Regions from separate parts of the Brevibacillus choshinensis genome, predicted to be linked through region 1. Evidence: riboswitches for the same ligand, from Rfam matches in the RefSeq annotation. Region 1 holds a riboswitch; each other region holds the start of a gene.
The links. A riboswitch is a leader RNA that binds a small molecule or an ion and turns the genes downstream of it on or off. The one in region 1 is predicted to bind S-adenosylmethionine.
Positions count from the first base shown of each region.

Region 2: another riboswitch for S-adenosylmethionine. It lies ahead of JNE38_RS19045 (homoserine dehydrogenase); the one in region 1 lies ahead of JNE38_RS02585 (homocysteine synthase).
Region 3: another riboswitch for S-adenosylmethionine. It lies ahead of JNE38_RS27670 (sugar ABC transporter substrate-binding protein); the one in region 1 lies ahead of JNE38_RS02585 (homocysteine synthase).

Region 1 covers NZ_CP069127.1:469,269-474,816, reverse strand. The annotation lists gene rnjA (ribonuclease J1) at 1-1,147, opposite strand, end outside; gene JNE38_RS02605 (DUF3889 domain-containing protein) at 1,460-1,726, shown strand; gene JNE38_RS02600 (SCO family protein) at 1,728-2,354, opposite strand; gene JNE38_RS02595 (rhodanese-like domain-containing protein) at 2,381-2,692, opposite strand; gene JNE38_RS02590 (hypothetical protein) at 3,049-3,297, opposite strand; SAM riboswitch class I at 3,381-3,488, shown strand; gene JNE38_RS02585 (homocysteine synthase) at 3,582-4,883, shown strand; gene JNE38_RS02580 (3D domain-containing protein) at 4,972-5,548, opposite strand, start outside.
Region 2 covers NZ_CP069127.1:3,774,543-3,780,090, forward strand. The annotation lists gene JNE38_RS19040 (aminotransferase) at 1-888, shown strand, start outside; gene JNE38_RS19045 (homoserine dehydrogenase) at 948-2,216, opposite strand; SAM riboswitch class I at 2,308-2,417, opposite strand; SAM riboswitch class I at 2,496-2,604, opposite strand; gene JNE38_RS19050 (DinB family protein) at 2,731-3,246, opposite strand; gene JNE38_RS19055 (sensor histidine kinase) at 3,276-4,559, opposite strand; gene JNE38_RS19060 (cyclase family protein) at 4,729-5,352, opposite strand; gene JNE38_RS19065 (Gfo/Idh/MocA family protein) at 5,483-5,548, opposite strand, start outside.
Region 3 covers NZ_CP069127.1:5,529,826-5,535,373, forward strand. The annotation lists gene JNE38_RS27660 (ABC transporter permease) at 59-1,057, opposite strand; gene JNE38_RS27665 (sugar ABC transporter ATP-binding protein) at 1,059-2,549, opposite strand; gene JNE38_RS27670 (sugar ABC transporter substrate-binding protein) at 2,622-3,641, opposite strand; SAM riboswitch class I at 3,735-3,853, opposite strand; gene JNE38_RS27675 (ATP-binding protein) at 4,044-5,294, shown strand; gene JNE38_RS27680 (FAD-binding oxidoreductase) at 5,348-5,548, opposite strand, start outside.

The DNA.
Region 1 (5,548 bases):
AGTTCAGCATGAGCTTCAGCTCTTCGCTGCTTCCGTGTCCGGAGGCGTGGATGTCAAAGTCCTGGTTGAGGACGACATTGGCGCCTGCCCGGTACAGCTTGTCGATCGTGCGGCTCACGTTGATCGTGTTGCCAGGGATCGGCGAGGCCGAGATGATGACGGTATCTTCCGGATAAATCGAAACCGTGCGGTGTGAACCGGAAGCGATCCGTGTCAAAGCTGCCATCGGCTCGCCCTGACTGCCCGTACAAATGATCAATACCTGATTGTCCGCGTAGTTGTCGATGTGCTTGATGTCGATGAGCATACCCTCAGGCATCTGAATATAGCCCAGTTCTTGTCCAATCAAAAATACCTTTTCCATGCTGCGCCCGATAACCGCCACTTTGCGGTTGCATTGCTCGGCAGCATCTACGACCTGCTGCAAGCGGTGAACGTTGGAAGCAAACGTCGCGAGGATAATGCGGCCGCGCGCTTTGCGGACCACATCCAGAATGCCTTCGCCGACAGTTCGCTCAGACATCGTAAAGCCATATCGCTCACTGTTGGTGCTATCCGACAGCAGAGCCAATACATCTCCGCTCGCGCCAATGCGGGCAATTTTGCCGTACTCCGTCGTCTGTCCGACCGGTGTCATATCGAATTTGAAGTCGCCTGTATGGATGACCATGCCTTCAGGTGTGTTCACCACAACCCCGAACGAATCAGGAATACTGTGGTTCGTTCGGAAAAACGTCGCCTTCAACCGATCAAAGGAGATTTCCGTGTCTTCCGAAATCGGAATCAGTTTGACATCGTTTTGCATGCGGTGCTCTTCCAGCTTCGCCTTGACCAAGCCCAGGGTCAGACGACCACCGTAAATTGGCACCTTGATTTGTCTCATCACATAAGGAATCGCCCCGATGTGATCTTCATGTCCGTGCGTCAACAAAAGTGCTTTGATTTTATGCTGGTTGTCCACCAGATAGGAAACATCGGGGATGACCAGATCGATCCCGAACATCTCGTTCTCAGGGAATTTCACCCCGCAGTCAATCATGATGATTTCATCCTCATACTCGACGCAGTACATGTTTTTTCCGATCTCGCCGAGGCCGCCCATTGCGAAAATCTTAACGTCGCTCAATCTCTTTCCTCCTAACTTCATCGTGCATGATTTTGGGAACCCGAACCAAGCATGCCATTCTTATTGTAACACAACGCGAGGCGTTCGTTTCATCCTGTCTTGTATTCCATGCGAAGAAAAGGCGATCAGCCAGAGCCTTATCCAATGATCGCACTTGCCCATTGGAAAATTGTACAAAATCCGTGAGGTAGAAAGCAAGAAACCCGGCTTTTTCGGTAAGGAAATGGGCAAACTACCGCACATTGGAGCCTCACATCAATGAAAAGGGAGTCGAGACCGATGAAATCTAAGGGAACAGCCATTCTTACCGCCCTTCTGCTGGGCATCACGCTAATGTGGACAAGCCCGATCGCGGAAGCTCAACCTCCCTATGCCAAATGGGGAAAAATCGCCATGCAGCAAACCATGAAGACCTACCCGAACGCCAAAGTGGTCGATTACTTGCACGTAGGCAGAAAAACAAAAACGCCCACAACGTCAGAGGAGACGTTCAAGCTCTTGCTCCAGGAGAACAATCGCATGCGGGCGTTATTGGTTCATATTGAATTTGAAACGAAAACCGAAAAGGTCCTGAAAGTCCGCTTTGAGGAAACGAGGTAAGCTAGTCAGCCAGCTCCTCCATCTCTTTCATCATCTGCTCCATGTCCATTTCGGCGGCCATCCCGTACGCGCGGCGCATGTTTCCGTCTTCATCGACGAGGAACATGCGCGCGGTATGGGCAAACGAGCCATCCGGCTGCTTCATCACGGCGATGCCAAAGTCTTTTGTCACCTTTTCGATGGCTTGGGCATCCCCGCGCAGGAATTTCCATCCGCTTCTATCCGCCTTAAATTTCTCGGCATACGCCTGCAAAACTTCAGGAGTGTCAAAGTCGGGATCGAACGTGATGCTCACGAACTCGACCTTATCCCCAAACAATCCCTTTTCCTTCAATTGATCCTGCAGCTTGGACATGTTGTACGTAGTCGCAGGACAAATATCCGGGCAATTGGTGAACATGAATTCAACCAAGCGTACTTTCCCTTTTCCCTCCGAGAAAGTGTACGTGGACCCGTTGGTGTTATCCAAAGAAAAGTCGTTTAGTGCTTTCATGACAGGAATCTGCTCTTTGGTCATGTAGTTGTACCCGAACACACCGACAATCGCCAGAATTAACACGCCGGAAAGCACGGTAAACCAATGACGCTGCAGAGCCCCTCCCTGCTGCTGCACTTTGCTTTCACTCACGATTTACTTCCTCCCCCTGCCTATCCTTACAGTTCTTTCTCTCCTGGCCACGCCAGCATTCCGCCTACCATGTTTGCTGCATCAAAGCCTTGTGCAGTCAAGTATTCGGTTGCCATATGGCTGCGTGCTCCACTGCGGCAAACCATCACGATCGGAACATCTTTGTCCAGCTCCTCGATGCGATGCGGCAAAAAGCCTAGAGGAATCAGCTTGGCTTGCTTGATGTGCCCGGCATTCCACTCATCGACTTCACGCACGTCGATCACTTGCACCTCTTCATTGGCATCCAGCTTTGCCAGCAATTCTTCTGGAGTTATTTCCTTTACGCCATTACTCATCGTACTAATACCCCCTGCTATGTAAAAATATCCGCTTGTTTTCTAACCAATCATATCATACGTGCTACTGCTTTTCGAAAGCCCTCGCTTTGTCCAAAAAACGAAATCTTGCCAAAATCAGCATAACCTTATTACTAATCGTAATCAAGTTGTATGTAATTAGTTAATTATCTATAATGATTATTTAGAGAAGAAAAGGAGGGGAAAAGAATGGGAACCTGTAGATGCGGTCAAACCAAAAACGCAGAAGGAAATTGCGACGGAACTCACGCAACCATCAAAAAGGACTAATTTCTTTCGTACAGAAAGGGCACAGCACGTGCCCTTTTTTGTTTGGCCGCTGATTCCGATTCCGTTCACAGCTTTCCTTTTTTGATCCAGTACACGATACGAAACGTACCGAACGCCGATACCATGAACATCACGACTAGCATAAACAACCAGATGGCCAGCCGATTGATCTCCTCCAAGTGCTCAGCGTTTTTGCCTACAAATACCCCCATATAGATAAGAAGAAAGTAGCAAAGCACGTTCGGAATGATCCACGCCGCTCGCAATGCCATGCTCTTTTTCCCTGTCTGCTGCTGATTATCTGATATTCCCATTTAATCCTCCCTGATAACTGAATTATTGAATATTGACAGTAAAGTATTCCTTTTCATACAATTAAGACAACAACAGATTTCGGTTTTCATCAAGAGTGGTGGAGGGACAGGCCCGACGAAGCCCGGCAACCTGCATGTAACGATGCGAGGTGCCAATTCCTGCAGAATCCATAGATTCTGAGAGATGAACGAGAGTCCGTGTATGACCGGAGCTTCTTCTACTCAGAGGATAGCTCCGTTTTTTTATACCTTATCATACCCACAGAAAAAAAGGAGAGATGGTCATGTCTGATCAGCAACAATGGAAGCCGGAAACGATTGCCGTACACGGAGGGCAGGAGCCCGATCCCGCAACAGGTTCACGCGCGGTTCCGATCTATCAAACGACCTCCTACGTCTTCCGCGATACCGATCATGCGGCAGATTTGTTCGCGCTCAAAGAAATGGGCAACATTTATACGCGCATCATGAATCCTACACAGGACGTATTTGAAAAACGGGTCGCTCTGCTCGAAGGCGGCGTCGGTGCGCTGGCAACCGCTTCTGGTCAGGCAGCCATCACTTTCTCCATTCTCAACATCGCTGGGGCTGGCGATGAAGTCATTGCATCCAGCAGCCTTTACGGGGGCACCTACAACCTTTTCGCCCACACTCTTCCGCGCCTTGGCATCAAGGTCCATTTCGTCGACCATTCCAATCCGGAAAACTTCCGGGCATACATCAATGAGAATACCAAAGCCTTTTTCTGCGAAACGATCGGAAATCCGCGCATTGACGTAGCTGATCTGCAAGCCATTGCGGACATTGCTCATGAGAATGGCGTTCCTCTGATCGTCGACAATACGTTTGCCACCCCGATCCTGTGCCGTCCTTTCGAACACGGTGCAGACATCGTCGTCCACTCCACGACCAAATTCATCGGTGGACACGGCACAGCCATCGGCGGAATCATCGTAGACTCTGGCAAGTTTGACTGGAACAACGGCAAGTTCCCTGGCCTGACTACCCCGGATCCAAGCTACCACGGTGTCGTTTACACCGAAGCTGTCGGACCGCTCGCTTACATCATCAAAGCGCGCGTCCAGCTTCAGCGAGACATCGGGGCTGCCGTAGCTCCTTTCAACTCCTTCTTGTTCCTGCAAGGGCTGGAGACCCTGCATCTGCGCATGGAGCGTCATAGCCAAAACGCTCTGGCAGTCGCACAGTATCTCGCTTCCCATCCTGCTGTCGAATGGGTCAGCTACCCTGGACTCGAGGGCGACGCGAATCATGAGCTGGCACAGAAATACTTGCCTCAAGGCGCTGGCGCTATCCTCACCTTTGGCATCCGCGGCGGCTTGAACGAAGGGAAAAAGCTGATCGAATCCGTGAAGCTGTTCTCCCACCTGGCTAACGTGGGAGACTCCAAGTCATTGGTCATCCATCCTGCGAGCACCACTCACCAACAGATGAACGAGGAAGAACAGGCAGCAGCGGGGGTTACCCCAGGGTTGATCCGTCTGTCGATCGGCACGGAGTCGATAGCGGATATCATTGGGGATTTGGAGCAGGCGTTGAAAGCGGCGGTAAAGCAGGTCACGGCATAGTTCAAACAAAAGAAGCGCAAAAAGGGCCTTCTGCAGAAATGCAGGAGGCCCTTTCGATCATTTTCAGGTTATTACCGCTCGAACAAAACTACTTCAACACATAAATTTGAACGTTTTGCATGCCGAAATCGCTTGCATCATGACCAGGCACATAAATGTCCACGCGCGCGTCTTTGATCCCACCACCGATGTCGGTTGCTTTCGCGATCATACCGTTCGCAGGAAGCGCGCCATGCTTGTACCCTGTGATGTATACAGTGGAACCAAGTGGGATCACATCTGGATCGACTGCGATCGTACCCACTTTGAGCGGGTTTCCTAAGTAATCCACCCCTGCCCATCCGCCGTTTTCCTTCGCGGATCCTGTATAGGCGGTCGCCACAGCTTTGATTATTTTGCTGTAAGGACGAGTTGGACCTGAAGCTGTCTTCACTTGTTTGGCAACTGGCAGCTGGATCGTCTGCCCCGGTTGCAGGTTCTGTGAATCTACTCCGGGATTAGCCTGTAGAATCGATGCCAAAGGCACATTATGCTGTTTGGAAATTTTGTAGAAGGTGTCGTCTGCTTTAATCTGGTAGGTAGAGGAAGCAGCGAATGCCGGTGTTGAGATCACTGCCAAGCAGAAACCTAACGCCATCATTACAAATGATTTTGCCCTGAAACGT
Region 2 (5,548 bases), 2.9 Mb from region 1:
TCGAAGCAAGTGCTCGTCATGAACGGAGGCATCGCCGCCAACTTCCTCGTTTTCTATTCGCTCGTGAAGCCCGGCGACCATGTCATTTCCGTCCACCCTACCTATCAGCAAATATATGATGTACCGAAATCTTTCGGAGCTTCCGTTGATTTGCTCCATTTGAAGCCGGAAAACGGCTACTTGCCTGACCTGGACGAGCTGCGCTCCCTCGTTCGGGAAAACACGAAGCTGATCTGCATCAACAATCCGAACAATCCTTCCGGTGCAATCATCGAACGCGAGCTTCTGGAGGGAATCGTGGAAATCGCACGTTCCTGCGGGGCTTACCTGCTGTGCGACGAGGTGTATCGCAATCTTTTGCAGGAGGATGACCTCATCGTCCCATCCGTCGCCGATCTGTACGAAAAAGGGATCAGCACTTCTAGCATGTCAAAAGCCCTCTCGCTGGCTGGACTTCGCCTCGGGTGGATCGCGGCCCCACAGGATGTGATCGAGGAATGCATCAAGCACCGCGACTATACGACGATCAGTGTGGGGATGCTCGATGATATTTTGGCGGTACACGCCATGAAAAACTACGATCGGATTCTTGGACGCAATCGCAAAATCATCAAGGATAACCTAGCCATTCTGGATGCGTGGGTGGCCGGGGAGCCTTCCGTCACATACGTAAAACCGCGTGCAGGTACGACCGCGATGCTGAAAGTGGATCTTCCGGTTACATCCGTAGACTTTTGCAAGGGTCTGCTAAAGGAAACCGGCGCCTTCCTGACTCCTGGCAGCTGCTTTGATTTGGAAGGCTGGGTACGGATTGGCTATGCTTGCGAAACAGAAATGCTTCGCCAAGGACTGCAGAAAGTATCCGAGTACATCCGTTCCATTCGTTAACGAAACAAGGCTGTGGAGATATATTTCTCCGCAGCCTTTTGCATTCTGTAGGACGTGCTTCACTCAACGCTTCCTAGCAAGGGGAAGCATCGGACCTGCAAGCCAAAATCCGACTGTAACAATTCCTCGTGCTCTGCACGCATGCCGCTGGTGATCAATCCGGCACGCAGAACTCCTCCTAGGTCGAACTGTACCTTGAGCTTGTGTACGTCCACTCCCGCGTGACGCAAAAAGTGCAAAACGCGATCGGGCGTCGCCGCAGGTGCGGAGCCTTCCAGGTAACAGAGGGAATGGTCCCCGTTTTGCTGGGTTACCGAACCTGTCGCCGCCTCCGTTTCCTTCCACTCCGGATGCGGAGTGAACGGCTGTGTCAGCAGGTAAGCCAGGTCCTCCACGACTGCACTCGCAGTCGGCAATTCCCCTGCTCCTCTGCCTGTAAACAGAAGATCTCCCACAATATTCCCCGACAACTGCACAGCATTGAACGCGTCCTGGATTTGGGCCAGCGGATGGTTCGTCGGCAGCATGGTCGGCTCTACCGATAAGCGAATGCCTTCCGGAGCCTGCTGGGCCTGGGCGATCAGCTTGATCCGATACCCGAGCTCACTCGCGATGCGGATCTGCCCGGAGGTTAGGTCTGCAATGCCCCTCCTCTTCACCTCGGCGAGCGGCAGCGACTCTCCGTAGACGAGCTGAGCTAAAATGTACAATTTGTACATCGCATCAAAGCCTTCCACGTCCGAGCGAGGGTCCGCTTCGGCATAACCCAGCTCCTGCGCCTGTCTGAGAACCTCCTGGTACGGCAGCTGCTCGGTCTCCATTTTCGTCAAAATGAAGTTGGTCGTGCCGTTCAGGATACCGCGCACGCCGTTGATGTCATTGGTGCGGAGGAATTGGCGCAGAACGCTGAGGATGGGAATCCCGCCCGCTACACTCGCTTCATAAGCCAAATGGACCTGATGACGATTGGCCAGATCCACGAGCTCGGTTCCTCTTTTCGCTAGCAGCTCCTTGTTGGCTGTGACCACATGACATCCCTTTTCAATCAAAGCGCGGACATAATCATACGTCGGCTCGACTCCACCCATGACCTCCACCACAATGTCCACATCACTCTTGAGCACTTCTTCAAAGTCAGTGGTCAGCACAGATCTGTCAAGCTCCACGGCTCTTTCCTTTTCCGAATCGCGCACCAGCGCTTTGACGATCTCGATCCGTTTTCCCAAGCGTGAGGAAAGCTTCTCCTGTTGGGAGCGGATGGTTTTGATCACACCGCCACCTACCGTTCCCAATCCCAACAGCCCTACCTTAACAACTCCAGCACTCATCTCATTCACCCCATCAGCAGTCTGTCAAACAAAACAAACAAAAAACCTTCTTCGATAAGAAGAAGGTTGGTTGGCATCGCTGCATTCCCTCTCCTTATCTCCCAGGACGCAAGCATCCTGCAGGAATTGGCACCTTGTCACCTACTACGTGACGGTTGCCGGGCTTCATCGGGCCAGTCCCTCCACCTCTCTGGATAAGAAAGTATGTAGTTTTGAAGAAATCAAAAAAACCTTCTTCGATAAGAAGAAGGTTCTCATTCACGTATACGAGTGACCCGCTTCTTATCTTTCGAGACGTACAGTCTCGCAGGAATTGGCACCTTGTCACAAACTTCATGACGGTTGCCGGGCTTCATAGGGCCAGACCCTCCACCTCTCTGGATAAGAACTAGTATGCTGTTGAAGTTTATTCTAAGAAATTCCATCCGATCCGTCAACACAAAATTCACGCTATTTCGGAACGAATGCACCCAAGCCGCCCTGAATGATTGAAGCGAAACTGGCGGAGCTATTTCTAGAGATGATATCTTTCCGAAAGAAGCTTGCGGTGATGGAGCTCATGGCCCGCGATGATGTAGGCCAATGCCCTCGCCGAGAGTTCGCTGTTATTGGCAAGCCCCCTGCGCGTCCAGGCTTCCTCGGGCACCCCATTTATGAGGGCAAGCGTGGATCCGCGCACCGCCCGGAACTCCTCCAGCAGCGCTGACATCGGACGCGAGTCAAAGGAGCCCTGAAGCACATAAGCCTCATCTTCATATCCGGCCAAAGGAGTCTCGTCTCCTCTGGCAATCCTCAGCAAACGATAGCTCATGATTCTCTCCGTGTCGATGAGATGTCCGAGCACTTCTTTTACCGACCATTTTCCAGGAGCGTAACGGAAAATCTCCTGCTCATTTGTAAGACCAGAGAGCATCATTGCGGTTTCCTCCAGCTGACGGGATAACCATTCTGGCAAACTCCCATCTGGAACCAGAGCAATGTATTTCCCATAGTAAGCGGCGTATTCGTCACTTGTCGGCCGATTCATCATCTTATCTTCCTCCTTTTGATTGGTTGCGATCAACCCGTACTGGCAGCCGGCGCCTCCTCTTCAAAGTCATACAGCGGGAGTGATATGGTAAAACGAGTCCCCGCTCTCGGCTCGCTTTGAACAGCTACAGAGCCCCCGATAGCGCGAATCACCTGAAAAGAGTAGGTCAATCCGAGGCCAGTGCCGCTTGATTTCGTAGAATAATAAATAGACCCGAGTCGACTGATCTGGTCAGCACTCATTCCCACTCCGTTGTCCTTGATGATCAAAAGTACGCTTCGGTCAGCCAGATTCAGACTGATTGACACCTTGGCATGCGGAATTTCCACGCAAGCTTCGATCGCATTTTTTATAAAATTCATGAGTACCTGTTTGACCTCATCCCCATTTGCGATGATCCATACAGGGACCACCGGCTTATGCTCCAGCTCGATCTCAACATTGCTCATGATGGCATAAGACGACATGACGTCCATGATCACCTGCACATGCTGCGATAGATTGGTTTTTCCTGTTTGCTTGCCCGGAGGCTTGGAGATGGATAGATATTCGGATAGCACCGTTTCGGTTCGATCGATTTCCATGAGACTGATGTCGATGTATTGTTCCATCTTTCCGTGCTCCAACGAGCCGTACCGTATCAACTGCAGAAAGCCTTTGACAGCGGTGAGCGGATTCCGGACCTCATGAGCGAGAGAGGCAGCTACATGGCTGATCGCCTCGAACTTTTCATTTTGTGAATAGGTGATAAAAATGGCTTTATCGGCAATCGCCTTGTGAAACAACGTCGTCAAGAGCCAGATGCCAACCATATATTGAAGGGGAAAAACCACTAGATGTTCCAAGAGGTAATTCTGTACCAGGTCTGGATGGTTCACGTACAAAATAAAAGTAGGATGGATGGATAAGACGATCCCAGCCATACAGGTGACGAGCGATGTCCGTCGCGTGTTTTTATAAACCTGGTTAAACAGTAAGGACAAGAAAAACGTGCACAAAAAAATGCTGGAGCCCACCCAAATGCCTTCTCCTCCCATGTACAATCGATAGAGAAAAAATTCCACCAGGAGAATGCAACCCGTTTGCAAACCGCCAAATACCACTCCAAAGTACATGATGATGTGGCGGACATCAAAATAAAAACCAGAACCCATGCTGCACGAGAAGGTCATGGCCAATAACAGGGAAAGAGAGCTCGTCGCGATGATAAATTTTTTGCTGTAATTTTGAAGTTTGTCCCGGTAGTAAACGTTAAACAGGATAAAAGGTAAAAGAGCGAAGAAGAGCTGCAGCATTACGTGCTTCATAATCATGACCGGGATCGCCTCTTCGTCTTCATTTTACTAGCCACTATTACCTTCTAAAATGGCATGAGTTCGATATGTTCTTGATTCGATACTTTTTTTAGGATTCCTTCAAATGGAAAAGGTGGAACATATGCATATTTTTGCTTTATAGAAGGTAACGCTGCGCTAGAGGTGTCTACGTGGTCGTGACGCCTTCCAAAAGCAAGACTCTAGCAGGCGCAGCATCTGTCCCGACCAGCTTTAGAGGGGCGGCCACCATGAAGTAATCCCCTTGGGGTACTTCCTTCAAACGCAAGCCTTCGATAATAATGACGTTGGCTGCAAACAATGTTTTGTGCGTGGGGTGACCTTCCTGACTGCGCTCGATTCCGAGGGCATCTGTTCCCAACCCTCGCACTCCCAAGCTCGCCAAGTATTCGGCTCCATCCATGGCCAAATACACGAATTCAAATGAAAACGCCTCATCCCATGAGTTCTTCGTTTTGAACAGGAGGAAATCGTCCGTGCCAATGGAAAACGGCTCCAGGTCTGCACGGGTAATTTTGTCCTCTACATGGGTGAGATCCAACACTTTGCAGGATCCCACCAATTTCTCCAACGCAATCGTTTCAAAGGTTTCTCCATCCGTTACCATGTGAAGCGGCGCATCCACATGCGTGCCCGTATGGACGTCCAATTCAATTCGGGACTCCGTCACGTAGCCATTGGTGACAGGCTTGATTCTCGGTTGTTTCTCCGGTTTGTTTTTGTACACCGTCATTCCTTCATAAATCGCGCCTGTTACATCGTACATCTTCATCGCATTCGCCCCCCAATTCATTCTCACCATGACTGCATAACAGCTTTTTCACCATCTATTCCCTGAAGATTCGGAAAGCAGCGACTCCTAACCTTACGTCCGCTTCTCGTTGCCATTGTTCCAACAGATACTAGTCTGCATTCGATCGGTCCGCAGGGTATGCAAGTCCGACCTGTTTTCTCACCTCATCCATAAT
Region 3 (5,548 bases), 1.1 Mb from region 1:
TTATAACGAGATTCTCCAAAGAAAAAACCAACCTGTTCACGGTTGGTTTTTTCAAACGCTATGCTTTTCTCTTGCGGCGCAGCTGGTAGTACGTCACAGCCAGTGCGAGTGCCAGCACGACCCCTTTGATGATATCGTAGGCGTAGTACGGCAGGTTGAGCATGGTCATCCCGTTCAGCAGCACGCCGATCAGGATCGCCCCGACAAAAGTGCCAAAGACGTTCGGTTTCCCGGCACCAAAGACAGAAAAGCCCACAAATGCTGCAGCAACCGCATCCATCAGCATCGAGCTCCCGCTGCTGACCTGACCGGTGCCGATCCTTGCAGCGAGAAGCATTCCGCCCAGACCAGCAAACAGAGCGGAAAGTACATAAGCCAGCGTCCGATAACGGTTAACCGGGATACCGGAGAGTCGTGCCGCTTCCAGATTCCCACCCGTCATGTAGAGCATCCGCCCCTGACGCGTATAGGTCAGATAGATGTGGGTGATCACCACGAGCAGGAATGTCAAAATAACCGGCACGGGAACCGAAGCAATCTCGCCTTGGCCAAGCCAAAGGAACCACTCCTGGAATTTGCCCGGCGCTGTCGTTCCATCCTCCATCGGCATATTCGCGTAAATGGAGTACCCTTTGGAATACGTCATATGAATGCCGTTTACGATATAGAGCATCGCCAATGTCGCGAGCAGGTCCGGAATGCGAATCTTCACCACCAGGAACGCATTGATCAGCCCGACCAACAAACTGAGCGCGATTGGAACAATCAGCGTCAGCAAGGGACCTTGCTCATGCCAAACCATCATGGAAGCTGCCACGACAGTTGTCAAGGAAACGGTCGACCCTACGGACAGGTCAAAGCCGCCGACGATCAAGGAAAACGTCACACCGATCGCGACAAAGGTCACAATCGAGATGGAACGCAAAATATCGGTAATGTTGTCATAAGTAAAGAAATACGGGTTCGTCAAGCTGAAGATGAGCATGACAATGACGATGACCGCTACTGTACCGTACTTGTACACAAAATCAAACAGACTGAATTTCTTTCCTTCCACATTACTCACCTCCGCTTGCATAATACATGATTAATTCTTGGGTTGCCCCTTCAGGGCTCAATTCCTTCACGATCCTGCCCTCAAACATGACGAGAATCCGGTCCGATATCCCGATGACCTCCTGAAACTCGCAAGAGAAGTAGAGGATCCCTTTCTTTTGCTTGGCCAAGTTCCCGATTAATCGGTAAATATCGCTTTTCGCTCCGATGTCCACGCCCTTGGTCGGCTCATCGAACATGAAGATGCTCGCATCGGTATCCAGCCATTTTCCGATCGCCACCTTTTGCTGGTTTCCCCCGCTGAGATAACCGACCAGCTGGCTGATATCCGCCGTCTTGACCCCCAGACGTTGGACGAGCTCCTTTGCCTGTCCCGCTTCTACTCCTCTACGGATAAATCCGAGTGGTGACCACTTGGAAATCGTCGCCACAGAAAGGTTGTTTTTTACCGATTCTTCGACGAAAATGCCTTCCTTGCGTCGTTCTTCCGGCACGAGGACGATCCCGGCGTCAACCGCATCTTTCGGGTCGCGGATTCGCAGCGTTGACCCATTCAGCTTGATCTCCCCAGCTTCCGCCGCATCTGCTCCGAACAGCAAGCGCGCCAGCTCGGTTTTCCCAGCGCCGACCAGGCCAACGACTCCTACGATTTCCCCTTCATGCACCGTCAGATCGGCACTGCGCACCTTACCGCCCTTGGCCCCTTTTACTTCGAGGACCGGCTGACCGATAGGGACGATTTCTTTCGGAAATTCCTCCGCAAAGCTTTTCCCGAGCATATGGCCGATGACTTCATCCATGCTGGTCTGCGCTGTCTCTGTCGTAATCACATGCTGACCGTCTCGCATGATGGTGATGCGGTCACAGATTTCAAAGATTTCGGGCAGGCGGTGGGAAATGTAAATGATGCCGACCCCTGCTTTCTTCAACTGATCAATGATCTGAAACAGCCGCTCGCTTTCCTTGGTGCTGAGCGGCGCTGTCGGTTCGTCAAAGATCACGTACTTGGCTTTTTGCACAGTAGCACGCGCAATCAAAATCAGCTGTTTCTCCGACAGGGAGCATTCCTCGACGGTCATTTTGACGGGAATGGAAAATCCGAACCCGCGCAGCAGCTCCTCCGATTCGGTGTACAGTCGCTGCCAGTTGATCAGTCCCGAGCCTTTTGCCTGAACGAGCCGATCCAGCAAAATGTTTTCCGCCACGCTCAGATAGGGAATCAGTGCCGTATCGACTTCCTGATACACACATTGGATCCCGAGTGCCTTGGCATCCTGCGGAGATTCGATCGACACCTGCTGTCCATCGATTGTAATGGTTCCTCCGTCCAGCTGATAGGCTCCTGTGAGAATTTTCATCAAGGTGCTTTTCCCGGCCCCGTTTGCCCCCAGCAAGGCGTGTACCTCTCCAGCCTTCACTTCAAAATTCACCGTTCTCAGGGCAGGCACACCGGAAAATTGCTTCTCGATTCCTTGCATTTGTAAGGTTGCCAATCTTTACACCCCCTAGATAAGGAAGATTCCCGTTGAGCGTTCAACGGGAATCGCCTGCCATTCTATCCGATCTTACTTGCCCCACTCTTTCACGTATTGGGAAAGATCGCCCATCGTCACTTTTTTGTCCTTAGGCAGATCATCTTGTTTCACGAGAACAGGTGTCAGGTTGACGTTGTCCGGAACCTCTTCCCCTTTGATTTTCTTGAACACGGTCTCCGCCTGGATGCGGCCGATGTTGGACGGGTCAACTGCAGCAGTCGCTACCCAAGGAGAGTTTGGCTCCTGAATCATTTGCAGGTCCTCATCGCTCAGGTCGATGGAGTACACTTTGATTTCGGTGCGTCCTGCTTGCTGGATCGCACGTGTAGCACCTTTACCGAACTCATCCCATGCTGCCCATACTGCCGTGATGTCGCCTTTGTTCGGATATTTCTTCAGGATCGCTTCCATCTGAGATTGCGTATCCAGAGCGGTATTGTTGGTCGCGGAACCGAAAGCCGCTACTTCTTTGATATCCGGATATTTCTTCAAGAATGCATCGTACGTGATTTGACGTTTTTCCATAGGCGCAAAGCCTGCCACCCAAATCTTCACGATGTTTCCTTTGTTGCCATTGTCCGCAGCCAGCTTCTCGAGGCTCAGGTCAGCCAGCTTTTGGTCGTCCTGCGCTACAATCGGCACGCCCGGAATTTTGATGTCCGTGTCGAACAGGACGACAGGAATCTTCTTGTCTACCGCTTTTTGCGTTCCTTGCTGCAGCGCTTCTGCTGTACCGTGGTCGATCAGGATGCCGTCAAAGTGCTGGTTGACCGCTGCATCGAGATTGGAAGCCATTTTCGCCAGATCGGTGTCCGCATTGAATACCGTCAGCTCGCCGCCGTTTTTCTCCACTTCTTTTTTGACCCCGTTGATGTATTGCGCCGAAAAAGTCCCAACATTTTGACGCATAATCAACGCAATTTTCTTAGTTTTCTCGCCAGACGCGCCGTTTGGAGCAGCCGTGCCAGCTCCACCGCCGTTGCCGCACGCTGTCAAAGCGAGAGAAGCTGTCAGTGCCAGCGTGACCAGAAGACCCAATTTCTTTTTCATGGATGTTCCCCCTTGTGTATAGACTCGTCGCAGAAAAGGTCAAGCAGAAAAGCCTCTTTCAACAGAAAGAGGCTAAAATCAGCGATTTCCCGCCTCTCATCTGTCAGGTATCGTTACCTGTTGGAGTTAGCACCTTGGCGCGCAAGAGTCCTCTCGCGTGCTAGGTTGCCGGGCTTCATAGGGCCATTCCCTCAGCCTTCTCTGGATAAGAGTAGTTATTATTTTCGAAACGTTTGCTTTAATATATACAGACTATAATCAATGCATTCGCACCTGTCAACTGGGTCTTTTAAAAATTTGCGTTCATCTGACAAAAGACACCCACAATTTGGGAGGGATTATGCAAGGGCGTGTCGAAATATCGGGAAATGATAGTTAGTCAGTCTGCGGTGGAGATGCCCGATGAGCCTAATAAAAGAAGTCATCCTTCAATTTTTCTTTGTATTAATTCCCTTTGTGATGTTCAATATCTACTGCCGAGACAAGATGAGAAATTTCAGCAGGAGCTTCATCCTCTTCACCAGTTCGATCAGCTTGTTCCTCGCGATGACCTTTGCCTCCAGTGTCATTGACGGGGTCATTTTTGACACTCGGTATGTCATCATGTTTTTTGGGCTTGTTTACGGAGGTATCCAGACAGGTCTCATTTTGCTTGGAGAATTTGTCATTTATCGATTGTATTTGGGTGGCGAAGGATCGATCGTCGCCATGCTGATTGCCGTTTTTTCCTTCGTGGTGTCCCTGCTTATGTACAGATCGTATAAAACAACTCACCGGAAAACGATTTTCACCATTTCGGCAGGCATGGTGTTTTCCATTGTTGCCCTGACCCTTACCTATTTCTATTTCCCCCACTACTTTGTTGAAAATCTTACCTATCACTTTCTTGTGATTCCGCTGCAGAATTCACTCGGTATCTGGATATTGATGTCCCTTTTCAGCAAATCGGTATCGGACAAGGAAATTTTTATCAAGCATGCACAGAATGAAAAGATCGAGACAATGAGCCACGTGGCCGCTTCCCTTGCCCACGAGGTGCGCAATCCGCTTACGGCCGTCAAAGGATTTCTGCGATTAATGCAGGAAAACCCCACGGATTTGACCAAAAACGCCCAGTACATGAACATCTGTATGGACGAAATTCAACGGACGGAAATGATCCTCTCGGAATATCTCGCGATCTCAAAGCCGCTGACAAACCGGTATGAGCCCGTTAACGTCGCGGAAATGCTGAAGGTCATGCGCGCCGTGATGTCGCCCTTTGCGATCCTGCACAATGTGGAGTTGGAGGTCCGTACACCGGAAACGTCTGTCACCATCATGGCCAATCCGGATGAGATCAAGCAGGTGCTCGTCAACTTCATCAAAAATGCGATCGAGGCCTGCGCCAATGTGAGAAAAGGAAGAGTGTTCCTGTCCCTGATGGTGGAGGAAGGCAAAGCGATCCTGGTCATCAAGGACAACGGCGTGGGGATGGATGAAGGGCAAATGAAGCGGCTGGGGTCCATTTACTTTTCCACCAAATCCAGCGGCACCGGCTTGGGTCTTACGTATTCCTATCACGTCATCCATACGTTTGGCGGCACCGTCACCGTAAACAGCAAACCGAACGTAGGCACGAAATTCTCCATCACTTTTCCTTATCAAGAGTAAATCCCCAGATCCTTAGAGCGGATGTGGGGATTTTCACTTCGACACCGGCTTCATCAAATTTCGTTTCCAGCTGGGGGAATGCTCTGAGGGTAATGAAAAAAGTTAGTAGGGTCATATTTAGCTTTCACGCGTGTCAGTCGCTCGAAGTTACTGCCATAGTATTCTTCGGGCCAGTTCTTTATTGAGAGATCTGGGGTATTGACGTATATGCCCTCGGTAAAAGGACGTAACGCCAGACGCAAGCCCTCCACCCA